Regions from separate parts of the Enterobacter quasiroggenkampii genome, predicted to be linked through region 2. Evidence: predicted binding sites of a transcription regulator. Region 2 holds the regulator's gene; each other region holds the start of a gene.
What was found. Region 2 encodes LexA, which represses DNA repair genes until DNA is damaged. Its sites were predicted from a motif close to TNCTGTATGTACATACAGNA; they were not measured.

Region 1 (3,741 bases), 990 kb from region 2:
GAACGGCTTCTACGACGCCAGCCGTGCGCCCATAATAGCGGGCGCAAACGGCATCAAGCGTGTCCCCCTGCATTGCATAGATCTTCATCAGACGCTCCCAACATCCGGTTACCAGGTACTGTAGAGTTTCCCGGGCTGGCGGCCTTTTCGCTATCGCTGACGGATGGACAATCGCGGACACAACAGACCGTCCACAAGCAGCGAAGCGTGGGTCAACGAAAGCGCAAAATCAGAATGAGGGCGTGCATTCGGGTAATGATGCTGGGCTAGCGCCAGCTCTCGTCTTCCCAGACTTCCCGGAGAATATTATCCAGCATCTCGCGATCGGCTTCTCCTTCGAGCCCCTGGAGCTCTACTCCCGTCATCGATCCTATTTTCACGGTCACCCGCGATGACGGGAACAGGGATCTTATTCGGCGGGTCAGTTCGTTCTGGAAGGCCTCGACGACGCCATGGCCAATCTGCTGGTCTTTATCAAGCGTAATGTTCACCCGAACGTTACCCTCTTTTTTGATGCGTTCCGGAACAGGCGATGCTGAGAAAACAACGGTAAACGCGTTGTTTTTGATTAAATTTCCCCGCGCAATCTCAGCAATCAAATTCAGGGCAATCTCACGATCTCTTTCCTGACATGTTCCTTCTGTCGTCAGTCGAGCAATCATCTCGACGCGTTCAATCATGACCTGCTCGTTCAACTCTCTGTCCACACAACCTCCACCACGAGATACTGTATAAACATACAGTATCACGTATTCATAAAAAGAGTGAAGCGAAAAATCAGAACTCTTCACGGTATGTGCATGATATCGATGGAGATTAGCGTGCTCTCAGAGCGAACAGATCCGATAAATGCCCAATACGTTCAAGGATTTTCCGCGCCTTATGCTGATAAGAACGCGCTGCCGGAAAGAGCGATCCGTCAGCTGCGCCTCTGCACCATTTGTCATTAAAGCGGCTTACGCCACCCGCCATAAGATGCAGGGCCTCTGCGCGGCTGATGGCGATTCCGGTGGCGAGCCGAACTTCATCAATCACCTTCTCCGGGACCCCGTTCTGCGGATCCCGCTCGAAGACAAAGGGCGCCGCTGCGCCGGGCCGGATGCGCTTAATACGCTCGGTTAATGCCCGTCTCGCACGCCGGTTGAGGGGTTGAGAGAGATCGCTCAGCGTACAGTTATTGACAGAACTCCGAGAAGGCGCAGATACATCCTCAGGCTCCTGGGCCCGCTTCGGCACAATTTTCCACTGCGTGAGCCGGGTTAAAACCGGGCTGCCCGCGCCGACGGCGGAATCGTACACGCCGCGGATGCGGACCGTTTCTTCGCCGTACTGGTTAAACCCGGTACCCGGCTCATACAGCGTGCGCACCTGTAAATCATCGCGACGCACAAACGGGCCGCCCTGTGCAGTGACGTAACCCGCCCAGTCACCGGCGTCGGCAGCTTCATGGACGGCAGCAAACTCGACGCTCAGACCACGCGCGGTCTCTGCGTCTGCCAGTCGGCGCAGCTCGCGGTAGACCGTTACCGGCGCGCCGCCGATGAACTGAAACTGGCGAATGTGCCAGCGCCCTGCCCAGGCCGATACGGCGGACGCCGTCTCCTTCAGCAGGCCGCCGCTTTCGTTATCGGTCTCGCCATCGAGCGCATAGCCGTCGATATTCTTTGAGATGTATTTGGCGATATAGCCGGTAGCGCTGCCTTTCTGCGGATCGATCGCGTCCGCGTGAAAGCGAGCCTGTCTGGCGCTTTCGCTCTGCAGCTCAGCGGCATCCTCCTCCCGGGCGTAGTCCCCTATAATCCGGCGAACGCATTCGACGTCTTCCGGCCGCATAAACATCAGCATGTGCCAGTGGGGCGTACCGTCGTGATGGGGTTCCGCGACGCGGATACCAAAGATACGGCGACCTTCCCGGTGCAGCTTTGCGCGGATGCGCGCCCACACCCGGGTGAGGTAGCCTTGCGTATCCGCCGGGCTGGCCCCGTTCCACTTCGCGTTGGGGTAGCCCGATTTCACGGTGGCGTGATACTGCGCGGGGGCGGTTAAGGTATAGAATTCGCCCACATAGCCCAGCGCCTGGCAGATATTTTCAAACCCGCGAATGCGGGTCATGAGCTCACAGCGACGTATCGCCGGGTTGGCCACCGAGCTATCGTATTTTTCAATCAGGCTAATGCGGTTGCCCTCTTCATCTTCCAGCTCCATGCCCTTGAGAAATTCACGGGTGCGGCGCTTCTGCTCGCGCCACTCGGTCACGCAGCGTTTGCTCGCGTACGCCATTCTCTTTTTGCTGACGTTGCCGAGGGCAATCTGCAAATGCTCGCGCCAGGCAGCCGCGATCCGACGTAAACGCCCGCGCCACCACGCCTCGGAAAACATCCGCATCACCGCAGCGGCAACATCGTCTTTGTTGAAAAATGTCTTCGACACCCGCTCCCAGTGCGGAGGCGACACGTTGAACTGTCGGGCGATCAGTCCGGCGCGCTGATACCAGACGTACAGCGTCTGGTATTCACCCATCTCAGCATCGTTAATATTCGCCAGCTCGCCGCGAATAAAGCTGGCAATATCGCCGGCCAGCAGGTCGATATCCGCGCGGGACATATCCGGCAGACGGTTATAGCGGGCAACCAGTTCAACCATTCGCGAGGCAAGGTACTGCAGAAGCTGGGTATCGAAATGGCCTTTAAACACGGCTCGGTAGACTGCGTCATGCAAACCTGCGCAGGCATAGCGTTCAGAGACCCGCCGCAGGCGGGGCAATATCCTGTTGCAGAAGCGGATAAAAAAGGCATTGGCCTGGGGATTGCCCCGATGCAGTTCGAGGGCGTCAACGGCGCGCCAGACCTCAAAACGCACGCAGTCAGGCTGCTGTGAGAGGGCCATTCTTGCCTGCAGCAGCGTCGCGAAGAAGCGATCGCGACGCTGCTGCTGGGCATGGGTAAGATAAGGGCTGGCAATGGCCGACCGCGGTGCATTCCACGGATAAGCGAATGACGTAGCCAACTCACCCTCCCCGGACGTGTTTATTTTTCATCTCCGCGATCTCCTGACAGGTGACGCACAGGGCCACGCCGGGCACCGCCATACGGCGCGCCTGCGGTATTGGAGCCTCACACTCCTCGCAGAAGAAACGCGAAGGCGATGCGGGTCGTCTGCGGGCGCTATTAATGTGGCGCTCTCTGTCTTCCTGCTCGCGCGCCTGGGCAAGATCGATAAAATCGGCCATCAGTGCAGCTCCTGGGATTCACGCTCGTAGCGGGCCGCCTCGTGGCACAGCAGTTCGGCAACGTCTTCTCCGCTCATGCCGGTTTTGTAGATCTGGCTTGCCAGCGCCTCCAGACGCAGGGAGACCGCAAGGGCGCGCGCGCATCGTTCCTCTGTTTTTGCCTCCATCAGCAGGCGTTGCAGTTCTTCACTTCCGATCGGATAAGGGCGGTTTTCACTGTGTCGCATTACGCGTTCTCCTTAAATTCAGGCAACAGGGTGCCCGGCGGGTTTACGCCATTCGTTTTTGGGTTGGGTTACAACGGCATGGTCAGCCGTTCAGGAAATAAACTCACAACAGCACGAAAATGATTCATCGCGGTAATTAGCGCTCTTTTCTCCTCTGTGGTCAGCTCGCTGATATCGCACTCATGACGGGCGACGGGTAATCTCGCCAGGAAAAAGAGAGCGGCCAGCGCCCTGCTGTTCTCCTCAAAAAAGGGATCGCGCTTATCGCGCATGTCAGCCATAAAC
Region 2 (6,209 bases):
CCGTACCGTTCAGCGCAGCATCCAGCGCAACACCGGCCGCCACCACATTACTTCGTTGAATACCACGCAGATAATCAATGTCTTGCTGATCGATAGACGAGCTCACCCGGCCATGTGCATAACCTTTCGCCATGAAGGCGACGGAAAGGACATCGTTAGGGATACTCACCGCAAGCCCTGCACCAGCCGTTGCGCGTGCGGTTTTGCCTTTGAGATAGTCCAGCTCATCGGCCAGATCTTTGGCCGCGCCCTGGAATTGATTAATGGAACCTAACGGATTGGTGATAATTTCTCGTGGCGTGAGATTATCAACCACATCCTTGTAGTGATTGATTTTGTCATTGATGTTATCAATCTCGTCCTGAAGATTGTCTTCATCCGTCACCTGCACCCCAACGGCTGGCAAGATGACCGTCACATCATCGTCCGGTTTTGCCTTTGCCAGCAGCGCCGGGTTGATTAACGCCCCACTGCCATAGCTTCCCGACGCCACGCCGGTGCCACCCATGGCGTCGCTGCGTGATTCTGTCCAGGTATTGGCTGCTCCCGCCTGATTTGCCATAAACAAGGAGACAGCAATGCTAACCACCGAAAATTTAAAATTTTTTTTCACAGTATGCCCGTTATAGTCTGTTATGAAATAACCCCTGTCTGTTATCACCCAAACAGGAACGAACTATTGCTGTGAATAAGTAGTAAAAGACCCGCTATTTCTTTCCCTAAGTAAAACTCCCTTACGGCCTGTTATATTTTGTGACGGCCCTCAATATTTATAGAAGAGGAAATTATTTTTTCCCAGGTTTTCCATCATGCGGCCCAAAAAACTGTGGGGGATGGTCTACCCAGCGATCTTCCCGCGTGGCGGCATACTCAGGGTTGAGCGGATAGTAGATGCGGTTGTGCTTCTTGTTGGCCTCGCCAACGACCAGTAACCGAACCTCGTCGTCCGTGTTGTTGATAAAGGTATGACAGATGCCGGTTCCGGCGGGAAAACCTACACTGTCGCCAGGCTCCAGCTTCCACAAGTAGCCGTTAATCCAGGCTTCAGGGTAACCTTCGAGCACGTAAATAAACTCTTCTTCGTCGCTCTCCGCATGCGGATAGGACGTTCTGCGCCCCGGCGGCAGGCGCTCATGATGGATGCCAATACGCCCGAGTCCAAGCCTGCGAGCCAGCGGTGCGCCGATAGAGAACAGCTCATCGCTGTCGGGGTAGGTCGAGTCATCCGCGCCTTCCACGTCGCGCCAGTGCCGAATACAGTCAGGTCTTTTCATTATGCATCTCCCGGTTTGCGATGGGTCAGGTATAGCACAGACTGGCGGATCTCGGTGTTTTTAGCAGAACATGATAAAGTGGGGGTTTTCCGTCCTATAACATCCGGGGTGCTACATGGATAAGTCCACAAAAGAGCTGTTAGCGCAGGCCGAAAAGCTGTGTGCGCAACGCAATGTGCGCCTGACTCCGCAGCGCCTTGAAGTCTTACGCCTGATGAGCCTGCAGCAGGGTGCCATCAGCGCCTACGATCTGCTGGATCTGCTGCGCGAAAGCGAGCCGCAGGCAAAGCCGCCAACGGTCTATCGCGCACTGGATTTCCTGCTTGAACAAGGTTTTGTGCACAAGGTGGAATCCACTAACAGCTATGTGCTGTGCCATCTGTTCGATCAGCCCACCCACACATCGGCGATGTTTATCTGTGACCGCTGCGGCGTGGTGAAAGAAGAGGCTGCGGAAGGCGTGGAAGATATTATGCATACGCTGGCAGCGAAAATGGGTTTTGCCCTGCGTCATAACGTGATTGAGGCGCACGGGCTCTGTTCCGCGTGCGTGGAGGTGGAAGCCTGTCGTCATCAGGACGCGTGTCAGCACGACCACTCTATTCTGGTGAAGAAAAAGCCGCGTTAACGGCAAAAGAAAAGGCGGCTTAGAGCCGCCCTGTGGGTTATTCAGCGTTACCAGCGGTAGTCGTTGCGTTTTTCCCAGTCGCCCACTTCTTTTTCCGCCTGGTCTTTTGCGTAGCCGTAACGTTCCTGAATTTTACCGACTAGCTGATCGCGTTTACCTTCGATGACGGTCATGTCGTCATCCGTCAGCTTACCCCACTGTTCTTTCGCTTTACCTTTGAACTGCTTCCAGTTGCCGCCGATTTCGTCTTTATTCATCATCGTGTCCTCTTCGTTAAGCGTCGGGTCGTAACGTCCGTTACGTTCTTTTCTGCTGGACGTGATAATTATTGTAGTTAAGGATTCCGTGGTTAATTTCATATTCGGAATCTTTAACCGTCACGATATATCGGAGCGTGGGGGAAACCAGGTATTGTTTTGCCAGTGTCGATGCCAGATAAACGCCAGCGACAACCCGCGCAGTGAGAGGAAGACGGCCAGGGCCAGCCACAAACCATGATTCCCCAGCCAGGGGAGCGTCAGCAGCGTCAGGCCAAACCCGGCCGCCGCGACGGCCATGCTGTTACGCATTTCGGCCCCGCGCGTCGCACCAATAAACATGCCGTCCAGCAGATAACACCAGACGCCAACCACCGGTAAAACGACTTGCCAGATGAGATAGTGGCTCGCCAGCTCGCGTAGCGCAGGGAGAGAGGTAAGCAATGCAACGATCTGCTCACCAAAGCAGGCGTAAACCAGGCCAAATGCCAGCGCCACCAGTCCCGACTGACGGCAGGCTGCCCGCCAGACATCCCGTAGCTGCCCGCTTTCGCGCGCCCCGTACGCCTGCCCGGAATGCGCTTCAACCGCATAGGCAAAACCGTCCAGCGCGTAGGCGGTAAATGTCAGCAACGTCATCAATACTGCGTTGACCGCGACGATGTCTGGCCCCAGTCGAGCCCCGAAAACCGTCAGTGCCCCGAAGCAAAGCTGGAGAAGAAGCGAGCGCAGCATGATGTCACGGTTGAGGGCCAGCAGCTTACGGATATTGCCGCGCCATGCGGTTTTGAGCAGCGCCAGGGAGATCCCGCGCATGGCCAGTACCCGCCAGACCATCCACAAGCCAATGATAAAGGTCCCGTATTCGGCAATCGCCGTCGCCAGCGCCGCACCCCGCACGTTCATATGCAGACCCATGACCAGCCAGACATCCAAAACGATATTGAGCAGGTTACCCACCACCAGCAAAATCACGGGCGCACGGGCGTACTGCACGCCCAGTAGCCACCCCAGCAGAACCAGGTTAGCCAGCGATGCGGGCGCGCTGAGCCAGCGGATTTCAAGGAAACGTCGCGCCTGCTCTAATACCGCCTCGCTGCCGCCAACAATATGAAGCGCAAGATCGATCAGGGGTGCCCGCAATAAAACGATGAACGCACCCGCGCCAAGCGCGAGGATCAGCGGCTGCACCAGCGCGCGCGCCAGACGCAGCGGATCTTTCGCGCCATAAGCCTGTGCGGTAAGACCGGTAGTGCTCATGCGCAAAAAGAGCAGCAGCATAAACAGGAAGCTGGTTGCCGTCGCGCCAATCGCCACGCCGCCAAGATAAACCGGTGAATCAAGATGGCCTATAACGGCAGTATCGACCAGTCCCAGCAAGGGCACGGTAATATTGGAGAAAATCATCGGCAGAGCAAGACGCCACAATGCCTTATCGGATGCCGTCAGCAGTGACATGAAAGATACCGGGAGTGGGGAATGAATCAGGCTACAGCGGTGCCATAGCCTGTGAGGAAGAGGTTACAGCCATTCACCGTTGCGAATCACCCCGACCGCCAGTCCTTCGATAGAGAAGTTCTGTTCGCGGAGATCGACCACAATGGGTGAAAACTCGCTGTTTTCAGGCAGCAACTGTACGCTGTTACCCTGTTTTTTCAGACGCTTAACGGTCACTTCGTCATCAATGCGCGCCACCACCACCTGGCCGTTTCGCACATCCTGTGTTTTATGCACCGCAAGCAGATCGCCATCAAGAATACCGATGTCTTTCATCGACATGCCGCTGACGCGCAGCAGGAAGTCAGCGCTCGGTTTGAACATGCCAGGATCGACCTGGTAGTGACCTTCAATATGCTGCTGAGCCAGTAAAGGCTCACCGGCAGCAACACGCCCTATCAGCGGAATGCCCGTCTCTTCTTCCACCAGCAGGCGGATACCCCGTGACGCGCCCGAGACAATCTCAATCACGCCCTTACGCGCCAGCGCTTTCAGGTGTTCTTCGGCAGCATTTGGAGAACGGAAACCCAGACGCTGCGCGATTTCCGCACGCGTGGGTGGCATACCCGTCTGGCCGATATGATCCCGGATGAGATCAAACACCTCTTGCTGCCTGGTCGTTAACGCTTTCATTCCGCCCCCTGGGTGTATATACAGTTATGCTGTGAGTATATACAGTCAAAGGCGATTTTGGAACCAAAAACTGCACAAAAAACCAGGGACTTAATTATTCCTCGAGGCTCATCGGAAATGTGACCAAAGCAGCGTGACCCAGGTGATAACGGCAGTGATAATCGCCAGCAACACGGCAGCAGAGCCCATGTCTTTTGCACGGCCAGAAAGCTCATGGAAATCGGAACCAATGCGATCCACAACGGCCTCAATAGCGCTATTAAGAATTTCCACTATCATCACCAGAAGAACGGAACCGATAAGCAGTACGCGGGTAATCGCATCAACATCAAGGAAACAGGCGACGATCACCGCGATGATAGCGGCGACGCCCTCCTGGCGAAAGGCGGCTTCGTTGACCCATGCGGCACGGAAACCTTTCCATGAATAGCCGGCGGCTTTGATGATACGTGTTAACCCAGTGGTATTATTGGCCATTAAAAGAACCTTTTTTAAAAAAGAGCGTCAGTAACAGGAGCCGTAGCGCGTTTCGCTACAGCCTGAAGTATGACGGGTAACAACAGAAATTTTGCGCGCTTTCTGTTATCCTTGCGCCGCAATTGCATTATTAACCAGAGGCTTTACATCGTTTATGTCCGGCTGGCCACGAATTTACTACAAATTACTTAATTTACCATTAAGCATCCTGGTAAAAAGCAAGTCTATCCCAGCAGAACCCGCGCTGGAATTGGGGCTCGATACGTCACGCCCCATTATGTACGTTTTGCCTTATAACTCGAAGGCTGACTTACTGACGCTTCGCGCCCAATGTCTGGCGCATGACTTACCTGACCCGCTTGAACCGCTGGAAGTTGACGGTACGCTGCTGCCGCGCTACGTGTTCATTCACGGTGGACCGCGCGTGTTTACCTATTACACGCCAAAAGAAGAGTCCATCAAGCTGTTCCATGACTATCTCGACCTGCACCGCAGCAATCCCGATCTGGATGTGCAGATGGTGCCGGTATCGGTGATGTTTGGTCGTCGTCCGGGCCGTGAAAAAGGCGAAGAGAATCCGCCGCTGCGCATGCTTAACGGCATCCAGAAGTTCTTCGCGGTCTCCTGGCTGGGACGCGACAGCTTTGTGCGTTTCTCCCCTTCCGTTTCGCTGCGTCGCATGGCGGACGAGCACGGCACCGACAAGATCATCGCGCAAAAACTGGCGCGCGTGGCGCGTATGCACTTCGCCCGTCAGCGCCTGGCTGCCGTAGGACCACGCCTCCCGGCTCGTCAGGATCTGTTCAACAAGCTGTTGGCCTCCAAAGCGATTGCCCGCGCCGTTGAAGATGAAGCGCGCAGCAAGAAAATTTCGCATGAGAAAGCCCAGCAGAACGCCATTGCGCTGATGGAAGAGATTGCAGCGAACTTCTCTTACGAGATGATTCGCCTTTCTGACCGTATTCTCGGCTTTACGTGGAACCGCCTCTATCAGGGCATTAACGTCCATAACGCCGAGCGCGTGCGTCAGCTGGCGCATGATGGCCATGAGATTGTCTATGTCCCCTGCCACCGCAGCCACATGGACTACCTGCTCCTTTCCTACGTGCTCTATCATCAGGGGCTGGTACCACCGCACATCGCAGCCGGTATCAACCTGAACTTCTGGCCAGCAGGTCCGATTTTCCGCCGCCTGGGCGCGTTCTTTATTCGTCGTACCTTCAAGGGCAACAAGCTCTACTCCACCGTGTTCCGCGAGTATCTTGGCGAGCTGTTCAGCCGCGGCTATTCCGTGGAGTACTTCGTGGAGGGCGGTCGTTCCCGTACCGGACGTCTGCTCGATCCGAAGACCGGCACGCTGTCGATGACCATCCAGGCGATGCTGCGCGGAGGTACCCGTCCGATCACGCTAGTGCCTATCTACATCGGCTACGAGCACGTGAT
Region 3 (6,209 bases), 610 kb from region 2:
CCACATCAGGCGGTTAATCATACGATACCAGTGGGGCACGTTTTTACCGTCTAACGCGGACTGGACGGCAGGCTGGGTCCCCGGATTAAAGCGACGCACCAGCGTCGACGTTTCAGGGTGTTTGAAACGGGGTTTGAAAAGTGTCTCGGTGAGATTCGCCTGCGTCATTGCGTTGCCTCCATGAATACGTCATATGAAGACTATTGTAACGCGTGGCAGGCCAAAAAGAACAACGCCCGGCATAGCCGGGCGTGTAAAGTTACGTACTGGTATTAACGGCCTGAAATCGGCGGTACGAAGACCACGCCCATATCCCATGGCTGTTCAATCCAGGTATCCTGCGGGATATCAATCACGTAATCGTCAACCAGCGGGCGACCAGCAGGTTTCGCGAAGATAGTGACGAAATGGGCTTTCGGATACATTTCACGGATAGCCACCGCAGTACCACCGGTATCCACCAGGTCATCAATAACGATGAAACCTTCACCGTCGCCTTCCGCGCGTTTCAGCACTTTCAGCTCACGCTGGTTATCATGGTCATAGCTGGAGATGCAGACGGTATCGACATGACGAATACCCAGCTCACGTGCCAGCAGCGCCCCCGGTACCAGACCGCCACGGCTGACGGCAATAATGCCTTTCCACTGTTCGGAAGGCATCAGACGCGCAGCCAGTTTGCGTGCGTGAATCTGCAACATGTCCCAGGTGACGACGTATTTTTCGCTCATGTGAAGTGTCCCAGCCTGTTTTTATACGGCTTAAAAAGTGTTCGAGGGGGAAATAGGTTGCGCGAGATTATAGAGATCTGACGCACTAAAAACCAGTGTTTAGCGCCCTCAGCCTGAGTTTTTACATGCTTTATGCTACCAGCCAGCAGAGAAAGTGGTATTCTCAGATTCATCTCGCAAGCCTGACTTGTGGTAACTATTAACCTGCTAACCCTGTGACCTGCAACCCTGTTTGCAGCGCCTCGACAAGGAGACTTATCGTGTCTGAACTGTCTCAACTATCTCCGCAGCCGCTGTGGGATATTTTTGCCAAAATCTGCTCCATTCCACACCCTTCCTACCATGAAGAACAGCTTGCCGAACATATTATGGGCTGGGCGAAGGAAAAAGGTCTGCATGCGGAACGTGACCAGGTTGGCAACATTCTGATCCGCAAACCCGCCACCGCAGGCATGGAAAACCGTAAACCGGTTGTGCTGCAGGCGCACCTGGACATGGTGCCACAGAAGAACAACGACACCGTTCACGACTTCACCAAAGACCCGATTCAGCCGTACATCGACGGCGACTGGGTGAAAGCGCGCGGCACCACCCTGGGCGCGGATAACGGCATCGGTATGGCCTCTGCGCTGGCCGTGCTGGCTGACGACAGCGTTGAGCACGGTCCACTGGAAGTGCTGCTGACCATGACCGAAGAAGCGGGCATGGACGGGGCGTTCGGTCTGCAGGCGAACTGGCTGCAGGCGGATATCCTGATCAACACCGACTCCGAAGAAGAAGGCGAGATCTACATGGGCTGCGCGGGCGGAATTGATTTCATCTCTACCCTGCCGCTGTCACGCGAAGCGATTCCTGCCGGTTTCCAGACCTTCAAGCTGACGCTGAAAGGTCTGAAAGGCGGCCACTCCGGCGGTGATATTCATCTGGGTCTGGGCAACGCCAACAAGCTGCTGGCACGCTTCCTGGCAGGCCATGCGGCCGAGTTGGATCTGCGTCTGGTAGACTTCAACGGCGGTACCCTGCGCAACGCGATCCCACGCGAAGCCTTCGCCACCGTGGCAGTGCCAGCGGCAAAAGCCGACGAGCTGAAAAAACTCTCCACCGTGTACCTGGATATCCTGAAAAACGAACTGTCGGCGAAAGAGAAGAACCTGACCGTGGTGCTGGAATCCGTCTCCACGGATAAAACCGCGCTGACCGCGAAGTCTCGTGACACCTTCGTTCAGCTGCTGAACGCGACGCCAAACGGCGTGATCCGCAACTCTGACGTGGCGAAAGGCGTGGTGGAAACCTCACTTAACGTGGGCGTAGTAACCATGAGCGACGACAGCGCGGAGATCATCTGCCTGATCCGCTCCCTTATCGACAGTGGTAAAGAGTATGTGGTGAGCATGCTGGAATCTCTGGGCACGCTGGCGGGAGCAAAAACCTCAGCCAAAGGCAGCTACCCGGGCTGGCAGCCGGATGCAAGCTCTCCGGTGATGGCGCTGGTGCGTGAAACCTATCAGCGTCTGTTCAACAGCACGCCGAACATTCAGGTGATCCACGCGGGTCTGGAATGCGGTCTGTTCAAGAAACCGTACCCGGACATGGACATGGTATCTATCGGGCCAACCATTACCGGTCCGCACTCGCCGGATGAGCAGGTTCATATCGAAAGCGTCGGTCACTACTGGACGCTGCTGACTGAACTGCTGAAAGCGATCCCTGCTAAGTAACATCTTCATCCCAACCCTCTTCCTGTGGAATAGGGTGAAAAACCCAGGCCCGGTAAGCGTAGCGCACCGGGCTTTTTTACAATCCCAATACCAGCTGTCGCTCTAACTGCGGATCCAGCAGCGTGACGTGCAATCCCACCAGCCTCACCCCTCGCCCACCTCGTCGCTCTTCCCATGCCTTTTTTGCCGTCGCGATAAGATCGTCTTTATTCAAACGCGGCCAGACATGTTCCTGCGTGGTCTGCTGGAAATCGTTGAATTTGAGCTTGATGCCCTGACGGGCGATGAGCAGGTCCGGTTTTACCTTGCTTAAGCGTCGCTCCAGCTCCGGGTAGAGTTGTTCCGTGATAATAGATTCGCACTCGGACCAGTCATGAATATCTTCAATGAGGGTACGCTCAACGCCGACGGATTTCCGCAGCCGTTCGCTGTTCACATCGCGATCGTCAATCCCCTGGCTGCGCTCCCACAGCACGCGGCCAAACTTCCCGAAGCGCTTAAGCAGCATCGCGAGATCGCTTCGCTGTACGTCTTCGCAGGTGCGTAACCCCATGCTTTCCAGCTTTGCGGCGGAGACTTTACCGACGCCGGGAATTTTGCCGAGCGGCAGCGTTTTTAAAAATGCAGGCACCTCTTCCGGCGTAATGACGTACTGGCCGTTGGGCTTATTTAAATCCGAAGCGATTTTGGCAAGGAATTTAACGGGCGCCACACCCGCCGATGCCGTCAGATTCAGCTCGTTGAAAATCGTCTGGCGGATCTCCTGCGCCATCAGGGTGGCGGAGCCGTGGCAGTGCACGCTGTCGGTCACATCCAGATAGGCTTCGTCCAGCGACAGCGGCTCTATCAGAGAGGTATAGCGGGAGAAGATTTCCCGAATATGAAGGGAAGCCTCTTTATAGGCGTCGAACCGCCCGGGCAGAAGCGTGAGATGAGGGCAAAGCTTTAAGGCCATCGCCGTCGGCATGGCGCTTCGCACGCCAAATTTGCGCGCGGGATAGTTGGCGGTGCTGATGACACCACGCTGAACGCGGCTGCCGCCAATGGCGATGGGAATATCCCGCAGCGCCGGGTTGTCTCGCATCTCCACTGCGGCAAAAAAGCAGTCCATATCAACATGGATTATTTTGCGCATAGTAAGCCCTCACTCATCACTGGATAAGTATACAGTAAATAAATGAGGATTGAGAAGCAGATGTAAGAATGCCGGGTGGCGGCGTTGCCTTACCCGGCCTACAAAAACTTAAATAATGCGCTGCTGCTCGCGCGCCATGCGTTTTTTGCGGGCGTCGCACGGTTCCGGGCAGTCGCAGACCTTCTCCATACCAATGGAGGAAATACCGCCGCAGCTGCCCTGAATGCTTTTCCGCTTAACGATCCAGCCTAACGACATGCCGAAGATGACAAGCACAAAAACCACAAAGGTTGCCAGAAACGTCAGCATCATCAGCCTCCAAAGTCATCAAGCATGATGTTCTCATCTTCGACGCCGAGATCTTTCAGCATCTTAATCACGGCGGCGTTCATCATCGGCGGACCACACATATAGAACTCGCAGTCCTCGGGCGCCGGGTGCTGTTTGAGGTAGTTTTCATACAGCACGTTGTGGATGAACCCCGTATAGCCCGTCCAGTTATCTTCCGGCTGCGGATCGGAAAGCGCCACGTGGAAGGTAAAGTTCGGGTTTTCACGTGCCAGCTGTTCAAACTCATCGTCGTAGAACATTTCGCGCAGCGAGCGAGCCCCGTACCAGAAGCTGATTTTACGCTTGCTGCCGAGGCGCTTGAGCTGGTCAAAAATGTGCGAGCGCATCGGGGCCATACCGGCACCGCCGCCGATAAAGACCATCTCCGCGTCGGTATCTTTCGCGAAGAACTCCCCGAACGGACCGGAGATAGTTACCTTATCTCCCGGCTTCAGAGACCAGATGTATGACGACATCACGCCCGGCGGCGCATACGGCACATTCGGTGGCGGCGTGGCGATACGCACGTTGAGCATGATAATGCCCTTCTCCTCCGGGTAGTTGGCCATCGAGTAGGCGCGCAGCGTCGGCTCTTTTACCTCTGATACAAAGCGGAAGAGATTGAATTTGTCCCAGTCGGCACGGTACGCCTGCGGAACGTCGAAGTCCGCATATGCCACGGTATGCTCAGGACACTCAATCTGAATGTATCCGCCGGCGCGGAACGGGACATCTTCCCCTTCCGGTACGCGCAGCTTCAGCTCTTTGATAAAGGTGGCTTTGTTATCATTAGAGATAACTTCACATTCCCATTTTTTGACGCCGAAAATCTCTTCCGGCAGTTCAATCTTCATGTTCTGACGCACCGCGACCTGGCAGGCCAGACGGCAGCCCTCTTTTGCCTCACGCTTCGTGATATGCGCCAGCTCGGTGGGCAGAATATCGCCACCGCCCTCTTTTACCGTCACGCGGCACTGCCCGCAGGAGCCGCCGCCGCCGCAGGCTGAGGAGACAAAAATACCGTTACCGGAGAGCGTATTGAGCAGTTTATCTCCCGCAGGCGTGCGGATCTGATTCTGCGGATCGTCGTTAATATCAATCACCACGTCGCCGGAATTCACCAGCTTCGCCCGCGCCGCCAGAATGAGTCCTGACAGCACCAGTACGATCAGCGTGAACATCACCACGCCAAGAATAATTTCCATCTGTTAGCCCTTATAGCTGCACACCGGAGAAGGACATAAAGCCCAGCGCCATCAGCCCGGTGGTGATAAAGGTGATCCCTAAGCCACGCAGGCCAGCAGGCACGTTGGCATATTTCATTTTCTCGCGGATCCCCGCCATGGTGACAATCGCCAGCATCCAGCCGATACCGGAGCCGAAACCGTACACCACGGATTCACTGAAGTTGTAATCACGCTGAACCATAAACGAGACGCCGCCGAAGATGGCGCAGTTCACCGCGATCAGCGGGAGGAAGATCCCCAGCGCGTTGTAGAGTGAAGGGAAGTACTTATCGAGGATCATCTCCAGGATTTGCACCAGCGCCGCGATCACCCCGATAAAGGTAATGAAGTTCAGGAAGCTGAGATCAACCCCTTCCACCAGCGCGCCATCCCGCAGCACGAAGTTGTACACCAGATTGTTAATCGGAACCGAAAGCCCCAACACAACGGTGACCGCCACGCCCAGGCCAAATGCCGTGGAGACCTTTTTAGACACAGCAAGGAACGTACACATGCCGAGGAAAAACGCGAGCGCCATGTTTTCAACAAACACCGCGCGCACAAACAAACTCAGGTAATGAGCCATCGTCGGTTACTCCTTTTCCTGCTGTTCTGGTTTCAACGTACGAATCAGCCAGATCAACAAACCGATAATGAAAAATGCGCTAGGGGCCAGCAGGAACAGGCCGTTTGGCAGATACCATCCGCCGTTTTGCACCGTGTCCAGCACTGGGATGCCAAACAACTTGCCGCTGCCAATCAGCTCTCGCAGGAACCCCACGGTCAGCAGGATCGCGCCGTAGCCGAGGCCGTTGCCGATACCGTCCATAAAGCTCGCCAGCGGCGGCATTTTCATGGCGTAGGCTTCCGCACGCCCCATGACGATACAGTTGGTGATAATTAGCCCGACAAACACCGAGAGCTGTTTGGAGGTTTCATAGGCGAAGGCGCGCAGCAGCTGATCGACCACGATCACCAGCGAGGCGATGATCGCCATCTGCACGATGATCCTCACACTGTTGGGAATGTGGTGGCGGATCATCGAGATAAACATGCTCGAAAACGCCGT
Region 4 (6,209 bases), 1.2 Mb from region 2:
ATAAACCTGATGCACTGCTTCAATCTCCGCTAACACCTCTTCACTCAGGTTCAGGTGGAAACTCTCAATATTGGTTTTCAGCTGTTCCATCGTGGTTGCGCCCAGCAGGGTACTGGCAACAAACGGCTGACGACGCACGAAGGCCAGCGCCATCTGCGCAGGGTCAAGGCCGTGACGCTTCGCGATATCCACATAAGCGGCAACGGCTTTCTGCGTCTGCTCGCCGCTGTAGCGGGTGAAGCGGCTAAAGAGGGTGTTACGCGCCCCGGCCGGTTTCGCGCCGTTCAGGTATTTCCCCGTCAGGGTGCCGAAGCCGAGACAGGAGTAAGCAAGCAGTTCCACTTCTTCATACTGCGTCACTTCGGCCAGACCCACTTCATAGCTGCGGTTAAGCAGGCTGTACGGGTTCTGAATAGTCACAATACGCGGCAGATCGTGCTTATCCGCCAGGTGCAGATAGCGCATGACCCCAAAGGCCGTTTCGTTAGACACGCCAATGTAGCGGATTTTTCCCGCACGCTGGCATTCGGTCAGCGCTTCCAGCGTTTCCAGCAGCGTCACCGCGGGGGCGCTCTCATTCCAGCTGTACCCGAGCTTGCCAAAGCAGTTGGTTGGCCGCTGCGGCCAGTGTACCTGGTACAGGTCGAGATAGTCGGTTTGCAGGCGCTTGAGGCTGGCGTCCAGCGCGGCGCGGATATTTTTGCGATCGAGGATCTGGTTCGGGCGGATCCCGGTATCGTTGTTGCGCGCGGGGCCGCTGACTTTGGAGGCAATCACCAGCTTTTCACGGTTGCCGCGTTTTGCCAGCCAGTTACCGACGTAGGTTTCGGTCAGTCCCTGCGTCTCAGGACGTGGCGGAACAGGGTACATCTCTGCGACATCAATCAGGTTAATGCCCTGGCTGACGGCATAATCGAGTTGTGCATGGGCATCGGCTTCGCTGTTTTGTTCACCAAATGTCATCGTGCCCAACCCCAGTTGGCTAATTTCCAGAGCGCTGTGGGGGATACGGTGATAATGCATAGCCGGCTTCCTCAGTAGACATATAAACCGCGTCAGGGCGTACCCGACAAAGGAATATAAACATGGCAGAGGGGAAGCAAAAGGGGAAGAAAAAAATCAAAAAGGCCAGCAAGCGACTGACCTCTCTCTGATTATCGCTCGATAATTTGCGATACTTCGTCGCGATTGATCTGCATTTTATTGCCTTCCTGGTCGCGGTAGCTGACCAGACCAGTATCATCGTCGACTTCGGGTTTACCGTCGGTCAGGATCATTCGACCATCTTTTGTCGCCATGACGTAATCGCTACTACAGCCCGATACGGCAAACGCTAAACCGACTGCTGACACTAATACTGCCCATTTTTTCATCGTTATCGTCCTCATCTGGCTTGTATCAAATCATAATCTAGTATTAACCCGATATGGCGAGTTGAGGAAGCGGTAAAATCTTAAAAAGCAGTCGATTATGTTTGAGAGCTCTCAAAATAAGTAAAAAACTATGTTTTCAACAGGAAATGACGTGCGAGTAGTGCGCCGGTGAAATTCTTTTTGAGATAAAAACCGCGCGGCAACGTCAGTATCGGCTCACCCTGCGCGCCGATTGCCTCGGTAAGGGCTTTACTGTTGGCTGCTTTTGGGCGCAGCTGTAATACCTCTCCGTGTCGGGCGGTGATGCGCTCAACCTGCCCAAGAACAATCATGTCCATCAGCTCTTCCCAGTCCAGACGCAGCTGATGCTCCTCATCCTCGTCCGGGCTCCAGAGCAGCGGCGCGCCAACGCGACGGTCGGCCAGGGGAATCTGACGTTCACCCTCAACCGGTACCCACAATACGCGCTTCAGCTTGTGACGAACGTGGCTGGTTTCCCACGTTACGCCGGTATTGCCGGTTAATGGCGCAACGCAGACAAAGGTGGTCTCAAGCGGCTTGCCCTGGCGGTCTACAGGAATGGTTTTTAGCTCCACGCCAAGGGCTGCAAAATCTTGCTCAGGTTTGCTCCCTGCGCTGGCACCCAGCCACAGCTCCAGCAGCATGCCGATCCAGCCTTTATCCCGTTTCAGATCCTTCGGGATCGGCAGCCCGGCCATTGCTGCCAGCTCGCCAAGCGAAAAACCGGCCAGACGCTGTGCCTGCAGTAGCAACTGGCTCTCACTGGACGGTGGTGAGCCCAAGGGTGTAAGCGGATGCATGACGGTAACCTTTTGATTAAAAAATAAACGAAGAAATTGTCCCCTGTGGATAGAGTTTAACTTTTTCTGTACCAATATGACATCTCTATGATTTATAGGTTTTTTTATCGGTCTGAAATCGTTTCGCCTGGGTGGAAAAAGCGGTTGTTCAAATCTGGTCACTGACAATGAACAGGATCTTACACCATGTTATCCACAGAAAAATGGGATAACTGGGCATAACCCTGACTACTGTTTCCATTTACAGCCTTGACGTGCGATGAAAATCGAATTTTCACACAAATTGTGACTAACTTATTGGCACAATCTGTGGATAAAACCGACGCTGTTCGATCTTTCATCAGCACGACGAACCCTGGTGTGACGATCGTCACGCTATTCAGTTTTTTGTTTACGTAAATGCATCTAACTCTATGAATATAATCATGTTAATGAATGCGAGCAAAAGAGGGTGTGCGGCGGTCGTTGAGGTTGTTCATCGGTAATCAGACACTTCTTCACAACTATATCCACAGAAAAGGTGAATAAAATTCCCTTCACTGTCGCTCATCTGTTTATAACTCAGCACTTATTTGTGAGTTATTCAATTGTTATTAGGTTGCAGGCCTGTAAGAGAGTGGTTTACCGCCTCCCTGTAGTGTGAAACAATCATTCATATATAAGGTTTAGTTTGGGGTAGTCCGGTGATTGATGACGATGGCTACCGCCCGAACGTAGGAATAGTAATTTGTAATCGTCAGGGCCAGGTGATGTGGGCCCGTCGATATGGTCAACACTCCTGGCAGTTCCCGCAAGGCGGGATCAATCCGGGAGAGTCCCCAGAACAAGCGATGTACCGGGAGCTTTTTGAAGAGGTCGGTTTGAGCCGAAAAGATGTTCGCATCCTGGCTTCGACCCGCAACTGGTTGCGTTACAAGTTACCGAAACGTTTGGTGCGTTGGGACACAAAGCCGGTTTGTATCGGCCAGAAACAGAAGTGGTTTCTGTTGCAGTTGGTGGGCAACGATTCAGACATCAATATGCAAACCAGCAGTACGCCGGAGTTTGATGGCTGGCGCTGGGTGAGCTATTGGTATCCTGTTCGTCAGGTCGTGTCATTTAAGCGCGATGTTTACCGTAGGGTGATGAAAGAGTTTGCAAGTGTGGTGATGCAGCTTCAGGAGATCCCGCCTAAGCCGCAGAGCGCACCTGCCTGGCGACGTAAAAGAGGTTAAGCTACGCAAATCATGCTCACCCGCTTGCGAGAAATAGTCGAGAAGGTGGCCAGCGCGCCGCGTCTGAACGAGGCGTTGAATATTCTGGTCACCGACATCTGTCTTGCGATGGAGACCGAGGTCTGTTCGGTGTATCTGGCCGACCACGATCGGCGCTGCTATTACCTGATGGCGACCCGTGGTTTGAAAAAACCACGTGGACGCACCGTTACGCTCGCATTTGATGAAGGTATCGTGGGTCTGGTTGGGCGACTGGCTGAACCCATTAACCTTGCTGACGCGCAAAAACACCCCAGCTTTAAATACATCCCCTCCGTAAAAGAAGAGCGCTTCCGCGCTTTCCTTGGCGTGCCGATTATCCAGCGTCGCCAGTTGCTCGGCGTGCTGGTTGTCCAGCAGCGTGAGCTACGTCAGTACGACGAAAGCGAGGAGTCTTTCCTCGTCACGCTGGCCACGCAGATGGCGGCGATCCTCTCTCAGTCTCAGCTTGCCGCGCTCTTTGGTCAGTATCGCCATACGCGCATTCGTGCCCTTCCGGCATCGCCAGGTGTAGCGATTGCTGAAGGCTGGATGGACGCCACGCTGCCGTTAATGGAGCAGGTTTACGAAGCCTCAACGCTTGATGAAGCGCTTGAGCGCGAGCGTCTCACCGCCGCGCTGGAAGAGGCAGCGAATGAATTTCGTCGTTACAGCAAGCGTTTTGCCGCAGGCGCGCAAAAAGAGACGGCGGCCATCTTCGACCTCTATTCGCACCTGCTCTCCGATGCGCGCCTGCGCCGTGAGCTTTTTGCGGAAGTGGATAAAGGCTCGGTCGCAGAGTGGGCGGTTAAGAAGGTCATCGAAAAATTTGCCGACCAGTTTGCGGCACTGACCGACGGTTACCTGAAAGAGCGGGCAGGGGATCTGCGCGCTCTGGGGCAGCGCCTGCTGTTCCATCTTGATGACACCATTCAGGGCCCGAATGCCTGGCCAAAACGGTTTGTTCTGGTCGCCGACGAACTCTCGGCAACGACGCTGGCTGAACTGCCGCAGGACAGGCTGGCCGGTGTGGTGGTGCGCGATGGTGCCGCCAACTCACACGCCGCTATTATGGTGCGCGCGCTGGGCATCCCTACCGTTATGGGGGCGGACATTCAGCCGTCGGTGCTGCACCGACGTACGCTGGTGGTCGACGGCTATCGCGGTGAGCTGCTGGTCGATCCTGAGCCGGTTCTGCTCCAGGAATACCAGCGTCTTATCAGCGAAGAGAATGAATTAAGCAAGCTGGCGGAAGATGACGTTAACCTGCCCGCCCAGCTTAAGAGCGGTGAGCGGATCAAAGTCATGCTCAATGCCGGTTTAAGCCCCGAGCACGAAGAGAAGTTGGGCAGCCGCATCGACGGCATTGGCCTGTACCGAACAGAAATCCCGTTCATGCTGCAGAGCGGTTTCCCCTCTGAAGAGGAGCAGGTGGCGCAGTATCAGGGTATGCTGCAGATGTTTAACGACAAACCTGTCACCCTGCGAACCCTGGACGTCGGGGCGGATAAACAGCTCCCCTATATGCCGATCAGCGAAGAAAACCCGTGCCTGGGCTGGCGTGGGATCCGCATTACGCTCGATCAGCCGGAGATCTTCCTGATCCAGGTGCGCGCGATGCTGCGCGCCAACGCGGCGACGGGCAATCTCAGCATCTTACTGCCGATGGTCACCAGCATTGATGAGATCGACGAGTCCCGGCGGCTGATCGAACGTGCTGGCCGTGAAGTGGAAGAGATGATCGGCTATGCGATCCCGAAACCGCGGATTGGGGTCATGCTTGAAGTGCCCTCCATGGTCTTTATGCTGCCGCAGCTGGCAAACCGCGTTGATTTTATCTCTGTCGGCACCAATGACCTGACGCAATATATTCTGGCCGTCGACCGTAACAATACCCGCGTCGCCAGTATCTACGATAGCCTGCATCCGGCGATTATTCGCGCCTTAGCGATGATTGCCCGAGAAGCGGAGCAGTACGGCATTGATTTACGCCTGTGCGGTGAAATGGCCGGGGATTCCATGTGCGTTGCGATCCTGATTGGTCTGGGATACCGCCATCTGTCGATGAACGGTCGCGCTGTTGCTCGCGTGAAATACCTGTTGCGGCATATCGACATCGATGATGCCCGCGAGCTGGCAGAACGCAGCCTTGAGGCGCAGCTGGCAGCGGAGGTCCGTCATCAGGTCGCGGCGTTTATGGAACGACGCGGTATGGGCGGTCTGATCCGCGGCGGCCGCTAAAGCCTTTCTCCCTCTCCCACAGGGAGAGGGGCGAGGTGAGGGCACCAGCGTACATAAAACCCTATACACATCTTTTACATCTCTGGCGCATCCTCCGCGCCCGCCTTGTGCTATGATTCGCAACTTTGGAGCCTCTGCTTACGGCAGAATCGCATTTCTACCGCTGTCCACTTTCAGCGGAATAACAACATCTTGTGGTGACAGATGAACAGTGGTTATCTGCATTTTCCGGAGTTTGATCCGGTCATTTTCTCAGTAGGACCTGTTTCGCTTCACTGGTACGGTCTGATGTACCTGGTGGGCTTCATTTTTGCCATGTGGCTCGCGGGTCGTCGCGCCAGCCGTCCTGGCAGCGGCTGGACTAAAAACGAAGTTGAAAACCTGCTGTATGCGGGCTTCCTCGGCGTGTTCCTCGGTGGCCGTATTGGGTACGTATTGTTCTATAACTTCCCGGTATTCCTGAACGATCCGCTCTATCTGTTCCGCGTCTGGGACGGCGGCATGTCCTTCCACGGCGGCCTGATTGGGGTGATCCTGGTGAT

Region 1: a site for LexA is predicted at 726-745, ahead of V1572_RS22120 (DinI-like family protein). Genes of this name have one in related genera too.
Region 3: a site for LexA is predicted at 3,602-3,621, ahead of dinB (DNA polymerase IV). Genes of this name have one in related genera too.
Region 4: a site for LexA is predicted at 2,424-2,443, ahead of mutH (DNA mismatch repair endonuclease MutH). Genes of this name have one in related genera too.

Annotation. Positions count from the first base shown of each region.
Region 1 covers NZ_CP143745.1:4,644,452-4,648,192, forward strand. Annotated here, with positions in the region: gene V1572_RS22115 (tail protein X) at 1-88, opposite strand, end outside; gene V1572_RS22120 (DinI-like family protein) at 267-707, opposite strand; gene V1572_RS22125 (replication endonuclease) at 817-3,006, opposite strand; gene V1572_RS22130 (TraR/DksA family transcriptional regulator) at 3,008-3,229, opposite strand; gene V1572_RS22135 (DUF2732 family protein) at 3,229-3,456, opposite strand; gene V1572_RS22140 (DUF5347 domain-containing protein) at 3,525-3,741, opposite strand, start outside.
Region 2 covers NZ_CP143745.1:910,795-917,003, reverse strand. Annotated here, with positions in the region: gene V1572_RS04360 (conjugal transfer protein TraF) at 1-613, opposite strand, end outside; gene V1572_RS04355 (cupin domain-containing protein) at 786-1,274, opposite strand; gene zur (zinc uptake transcriptional repressor Zur) at 1,390-1,902, shown strand; gene V1572_RS04345 (CsbD family protein) at 1,950-2,159, opposite strand; gene dinF (MATE family efflux transporter DinF) at 2,280-3,617, opposite strand; gene lexA (transcriptional repressor LexA) at 3,681-4,289, opposite strand; gene V1572_RS04330 (diacylglycerol kinase) at 4,398-4,766, opposite strand; gene plsB (glycerol-3-phosphate 1-O-acyltransferase PlsB) at 4,921-6,209, shown strand, end outside.
Region 3 covers NZ_CP143745.1:1,516,597-1,522,805, reverse strand. Annotated here, with positions in the region: gene frsA (esterase FrsA) at 1-168, opposite strand, end outside; gene gpt (xanthine phosphoribosyltransferase) at 273-731, opposite strand; gene pepD (cytosol nonspecific dipeptidase) at 992-2,449, shown strand; gene dinB (DNA polymerase IV) at 2,526-3,584, opposite strand; gene nqrM ((Na+)-NQR maturation NqrM) at 3,693-3,896, opposite strand; gene nqrF (NADH:ubiquinone reductase (Na(+)-transporting) subunit F) at 3,896-5,119, opposite strand; gene nqrE (NADH:ubiquinone reductase (Na(+)-transporting) subunit E) at 5,130-5,726, opposite strand; gene V1572_RS07195 (NADH:ubiquinone reductase (Na(+)-transporting) subunit D) at 5,733-6,209, opposite strand, start outside.
Region 4 covers NZ_CP143745.1:4,389,841-4,396,049, reverse strand. Annotated here, with positions in the region: gene V1572_RS20915 (NADP(H)-dependent aldo-keto reductase) at 1-1,023, opposite strand, end outside; gene V1572_RS20910 (YgdI/YgdR family lipoprotein) at 1,155-1,373, opposite strand; gene mutH (DNA mismatch repair endonuclease MutH) at 1,502-2,194, opposite strand; gene rppH (RNA pyrophosphohydrolase) at 2,878-3,408, shown strand; gene ptsP (phosphoenolpyruvate--protein phosphotransferase) at 3,421-5,667, shown strand; gene lgt (prolipoprotein diacylglyceryl transferase) at 5,872-6,209, shown strand, end outside.